Linked DNA regions of Chitinophaga varians. The protein of the gene in region 2 interacts with the protein of the main gene of each other region in a pairwise test. Links are inferred from orthologs where the notes say so. Each region holds a gene or a part of one and is shown on either strand. Other genes may lie near its edges.

Region 1 (2,986 bases), 100 kb from region 2 along the record:
CTTCAATACATAAAAAGACATGGTAATGCCCATGATCAGGCGGTCGGTGAAAGTGGCGATACCCACACCCACTACGCCCATACGTGGCATACCAAAGAGACCGTATACCAGCGTGATACCGATGATGATATTGATGACGTTACCGATAATACTGATGTTCATGGCCTGACGGGTAAAGCCCAGTCCTTCCGCAAACTGTTTGAATGACAAAAACAACATCAGCGGGATAAAGGAAAAACCCAGGTAACGCAGGAAAGGGCGGGCCTGAGCCGCCACATCGGCTTCCTGTTTCAGTAATTCAAGATGGCTGCTGCCGAAATAAATAACTGTTGACAACAGAAAACCCACTACCATATTGATGATGAGGCTGTGGCTCAACAGGTGGCCGATGGCTTTTTTGTTGCCACGGCCGTTCTCCTGTGCAATCAACGGCGTAAGGCCATAGGACATGCCGATGCCTGTCACCATAAAAATACTGAACAGGCTGTTGCCCAGCGATACCGCTGCCAGCGGCACTTTCCCGGTGTGGCCAATGATAATGCTGTCTGACAGCGCCACCAATGTGTGCCCTAGCTGGGAAATAACAACAGGATAGGCTAAATGGAAATTGTCCTTGTAATAATGCCTGTATTTTAAATAGAGCTGTTTCATTGATTCATCTGATTAATGTAAAATTTAAGCAGGGTAAATTATTCTGATAGTGATAAATTTATCCGGTGCCAACAAAAAGGCCGGCGATCTGGTGATGCCGGCCTTAAAGCAAATATCGTTACAGGTGCTAAAACGGTGCATCTTCAAAACCTTCGTCAAAGTTCATGTCATTCATTTTGGAGCCCTTCTGTATGTACAGCTTCGCCTCATCATTGCCGCCACCCTGTGGACGGGAGATGCCGGTGAAAGGGTTGCCGCCGCCACCGGGGTTTTCCAGGCTGCCATCATCTTCAAAGCGCTGGAACTCCAGTACTGCCCTTAATTTGATGGTATCCAGCTGACCGTTACGGTGTTTCGCGATACGAACGTGGGTTTCACCTTTATTGGACTCACCCATTTCGTTGGCGTTGATCTCATAGTATTCAGGGCGGTACAGGAACATTACCATGTCGGCATCCTGTTCGATCGCACCAGATTCACGGAGGTCACTCAACTGCGGCATTTTATTACCGTCTTTACGTTTTTCCACATCACGGCTCAACTGGGAGAGGGCGATCACCGGTACCATCAACTCTTTCGCGAGGCCTTTCAGGTCACGGGAGATTTTACTGATCTCCTGTTCGCGGTTGGAGCCTCTGCCATCGCCGCTGCCGCTCATCAGCTGCAGGTAGTCGATGATGATTACGCCTACGCCGTGGTTATGTACCAGTCGCCGGCATTTGGCCCTTAGCTCAAAGATGTTGAGTGCCGGGGTGTCATCGATAAAGATGGGTGCTTTTGCCAGGCGTTCTATACCGTGGGTCATCAGCTTCTTCATCTCATATTCTTCCAGTTTACCACGGGATATTTTCTCCAGTTTGATTTCCGATTCCGCCGAGAGGATACGTTGTACGATCTGGCCGGAGGACATCTCCAAAGAGAACACCGCAGCCCCTTTCGGGAAGCGGGGGTGAAGCGCTGCGTTACGGGCGAGGTTCAGCGCGAAGGCGGTCTTACCTACGGAAGGACGGGCCGCAATGATGATAAGGTCGGTAGACTGCCAGCCGTAGGTCACTTTGTCGAGCGACGGGAAGCCGGAAGGCACACCGGTAATATCATCGCCTTTATTACGCAGGTCCTCGATACGTTTCATGGTGTTTACCAGAACGCGGTCGATGGAGTCGTAGTTTTTACGCAGGTGATTATTGGTGATCTCGAAAAGCTTGGATTCGGCACTGTCAAGCAGGTCAAACACGTCTGCCGTATCTTCGTAAGATTCGGTAAGGATCTCTCCGGAAATGCGGATCAGCTCCCGCTGAATGAATTTCTGCAGGATAATACGGGCGTGCGCTTCGATGTTGGCCGAAGACACTACCGCATTGGTGAGTTTCATCACGGTAAAAGGGCCGCCTACCGCTTCCAGTGAGCCCATAGACTTCAGCTCTTCTGTTACGGTGAGAATGTCCACCGGCATCGATTTTGATGCCAGACGGGTCATGGCAGAGAATATCAGCTGGTGTGCCTCCACATAAAAACACTCGCCTTTCAATATTTCCACAACAATATCAAAAGCACCTTTTTCCAGCATGATGGCTCCCAAAACAGCTTCTTCCAATTCTTTAGCCTGTGGTGGTATCTTGCCATACACCAAGGATGATACCTCAATGGCCGGCTTTCTGCGAACATTGCGGTCCTTCTTAAGATTGAGATCCATTTATGGTCAGCGTATTAAAAAAAGTTAATAAAAGGTTACAGTCAATGGGCCTTTCCGGTATTTATTTGCATTATTCCTGTATCCCGGCAACATTTGCCGCTTTAAGAAATTGTAAATTTTCTCGAGCCGTACAAACTAAGGTAAAGGCATTTTTTTAATTAACCTTTTTTATTTGACGACTAAATTTATTAAACCCCACGCACAGGTTATCCACCATCCATGAGCGGGTTATCCACCGGACAACAACAGTTATCCACCAAAAACCGGAAAAACCACATGCAAAGGTCTGATTATTCACACACATTGTGTAAAAAAGATTTTCACATTGCCGTGAAACGCCGCTACCAGGCCGCCGGGAACGTTGACCAGGCAGGCCTATACGGGAAAACAGGCGCCGGAAAACCGCTATCCATCCCTCCTCAGGGACAATTTTTCCCGGTAATCACCGGCTAAACCGCTAATTCGCAATTCGTAATTTGTAATTCTTTAACTTTACGCTTCTTTATAAACCAAGCAGACAAATGACGATTTCATACAACTGGCTTTGTGAGTATTTGCCGGTCAAACCTACACCGGAGGAACTGTCCACCATCCTGACAAGAATAGGCCTGGAAGTTGAGAGCCTTGAAAAGTTCGAGGCGG
Region 2 (2,983 bases):
CGTGCGTAATTTTCCAGGTGCGACATCAGTTGTTTTCCTATTCCCTGGTCCACCTGTTGGAGCCGTGTATAAAAGCCGACCACCAAATCGTTGTCCAGTGCGATAGTGCCAACAATGTGGCCATTTGCTTCCGCACAGAACATGACTTGTTGATTTATCTTTTCAATCATGGTCTGTTCGGAATAGTATCTAATGAATATTTCCCACTGTTCGGGGCTGTAGTGGGGTTTTAACAGGGCATTTGCATTTTCGGTAATGAGGTCGCTCAGTTGTTTGGCATCGGCGATGGAGGCTTCTCTGATAGTAATTGCAAGTTTTCATTAAACTGCTATCGCTGCTTTATATTCAGCGGAGCGTCAATAGCGCTCCGAAATCTGTTTAAAATAAAAAAGTCTTCAAATAATATTTGAAGACTTTTCTCTGCGGTGAGGGAGGGATTCGAACCCTCGGTACAGGTTTAAGCCCGTACGACGGTTTAGCAAACCGTTCCTTTCGGCCACTCAGGCACCTCACCGTTCCTCTGTGAAGGGGTTGCAAAAATAGGAAAAGTTTTATATTCTCCAAAAGCAATTTAATTTTTTTCAGAAATTTTCTTTGAAGCAGTGAAAACGAGCGTGGCAACAACCGGCAGAAACCTTTACAGTAAATCATTACAGCGTATTACCTTAAAAATATCGCCGCGTCTTTTTTACATTCATTACAACAGCTGTCGTGTCAATAACGGCAATTAAGTTGCACAAAATCGTAAAAACACATGTTATTTTAAACAAATATGTCATAAACAATAATGCCGCTCCGGTATGGAGCGGCATTATTCAAATAGGTTAGGGGATGGCCATTACATAGCGGCCAGCTGTACTTTTTGCTGTAGTTCGATTACGCTGTCGCGGAAATTATTGTCGGTGTCCATCAGGTCTTTAACGGTTTGACAGCTGTGGATCACTGTAGTATGGTCTCTGCCACCGAAATGTTCGCCGATGGTTTTCAGTGAATTTTTTGTAAATGACTTAGCCAGGTACATGGTTATCTGTCGCGCCTGTACGATTTCGCGTTTGCGTGTTTTCTGCAGCAGTTTATCGTAGGGCACATCGAAATATTCGCAGACCATTTTCTGGATGCTTTCGATGGTAATTTCTTTGGAAGAAGTTTTAACGAAAGACTTCAGTACACGTTTAGCCAGTTCGAGGTCGATCTCTTTGCGGTTCAGGGAAGACTGGGCCAGCAGGGAGATGAGCGCACCTTCCAGTTCACGTACGTTGGTTTGTATGTTATAGGCAACATACTTCACCACTTCCTTTGGCATTTCCAGTCCGTCGTTTTTCATTTTGAGTTCCAGAATTTCCATTCTGGTTTCAAAGTCAGGTATCTGGATATCCGCGCTGAGGCCCCAGCGGAAGCGGCTCAGCAGGCGTTCCTGTACGCCATCAAGGTCTTTGGGGGCCTTATCCGACGTAAGGATCAGTTGTTTGCCTGATTGATGCAGATGGTTAAAGATCGCGAAGAACGCGTCCTGTGTTTTTTCCGCACGGGCAAAGAACTGGATGTCATCTACGATCAGTACGTCTATCAATTGATAGAAGTGAATGAAGTCGTTGATGATATTATTTTTTGAGTGATCAATAAACTGGTTGATGAATTTCTCGGCACTCACATACAGCACGGCCTTATTCGGATGAATACGCTTCACTTCATTGCCCACAGCCTGTGCGAGGTGTGTCTTTCCCAGTCCAACGCCACCATAGATCACCAGTGGGTTGAAAGAGGTGCCGCCTGGTTTTTCCGCGACCGTTTTTCCTGCCCGGCGCGCCACACGGTTACAATCCCCCTCTATATACGCGTCAAACGTATAGTTTGGATTGAGCTGAGAATCGATCTGTACCCGTTTAATCCCCGGGATAACGAATGGGTTCTTTACCGGGTTATGTATGGTTAACGGAAAGTCTACCTCATTATCTTTCTGGGGTTTTGTGAACTGCGTAGGCATGTTCACCGTTCTGGGATGTTGGTGTGGTGTACCGTTTTCCACTACAATGCGGTATTCCAACCGGGCTTCTTTACCTAATTCTCTTTTTATAGTTTTCCCTAACAATCCCACATAATGCTCTTCAAGGTATTCATAAAAGAATTGGCTGGGGACCTGGATGGTTAAAACATTGTTTTCAAGTTTAATGGGCTTAATAGGTTCAAACCAGGTTTTAAACGGCTGCCATTCCACAATATCCCTAATTATATTAAGACACCTTTCCCAAACTTGTTCGCAAGTTTTATTCATTGAGATAAAATAAATTAGTTGTTTCTTAATTAAGGATGCTGCTTAGTTCTCGAATTTTTAGAAATCTCCCAACGCAGGATGTTGAAAAATTTTCAGACAGGACGACGAATATCTGTAGAAAATGTTGAAAAAAAAAATTTATCTACCCTTGTTTATATTCCCCGGACAACAGTGTGTTGATACTGCGTCACGCCCTGCTGTCAGCGCTTTACAGCACTAACGTTACACGGATTTCAGTACTATAAACTCCGTTGATTAGCAGCATCTTTGTCTTTCTCATTGTCCTTTTTATCATAAATATGGATATATAACTGATAAAATAATATCGCACCTCCTCATGGCAAAAAAAACGACCGCAGGAAAAGGATGAGATATTCACAATTTTTTCTGCGAGGGTGCAAAACTATGTTAGTATCTCCATTTAAAAAAATGTGTTTCCAATTAGTTATTACCAGATAAATTTATTAGATATCCGCGCGCCCGGTTTTAATAAAAAATATTTGCACGCACTTAGCTGAATACCGTATCTTTGATGCTTCTGAATTTAAAAAATTTTTCTATGAGTTTTGAAATTACCGGAAAGCTGATTGTGAAGTACAACACGGTACAACGCAGCGAAACTTTTAAAACAAGAGAGTTCGTTATTGAGAAATCCGATGATATCAACGGCCGTGTGATTAACAACTATATCAAATTCCAGTCCGTACAGGA

What was found. The genes of interacting proteins can lie anywhere in the genome.
Region 1: the proteins of dnaA (region 2) and dnaB interact in binary tests that used the Escherichia coli proteins (3 or more experiments, as listed by UniProt). The link is inferred for Chitinophaga varians from one-to-one orthologs.

What each region holds. Positions count from the first base shown.
Region 1 is NZ_JABAIA010000001.1:1,996,716-1,999,701, forward strand. The notes cover bases 62-2,970. They hold dnaB (replicative DNA helicase), read right to left. Parts: upstream 2,345-2,970; coding sequence 779-2,344; downstream 62-778. Other genes in these bases: HGH92_RS08050 (MATE family efflux transporter), read right to left, coding at 62-651; HGH92_RS08060 (hypothetical protein), read left to right, coding at 2,564-2,797; pheT (phenylalanine--tRNA ligase subunit beta), read left to right, coding at 2,866-2,970. Also shown: more of HGH92_RS08050, read right to left, coding at 1-61; more of pheT, read left to right, coding at 2,971-2,986. UniProt on the Escherichia coli protein: The main replicative DNA helicase, it participates in initiation and elongation during chromosome replication. Travels ahead of the DNA replisome, separating dsDNA into templates for DNA synthesis.
Region 2 is NZ_JABAIA010000001.1:2,099,943-2,102,925, forward strand. The notes cover bases 56-2,961. They hold dnaA (chromosomal replication initiator protein DnaA), read right to left. Parts: upstream 2,273-2,961; coding sequence 839-2,272; downstream 56-838. Other genes in these bases: HGH92_RS08525 (GNAT family N-acetyltransferase), read right to left, coding at 56-308; HGH92_RS08540 (DUF3127 domain-containing protein), read left to right, coding at 2,832-2,961. In the rest of the region: more of HGH92_RS08525, read right to left, coding at 1-55; more of HGH92_RS08540, read left to right, coding at 2,962-2,983. UniProt on the Escherichia coli protein: Plays an essential in the initiation and regulation of chromosomal replication. Binds in an ATP-dependent fashion to the origin of replication (oriC) to initiate formation of the DNA replication initiation complex once per cell cycle.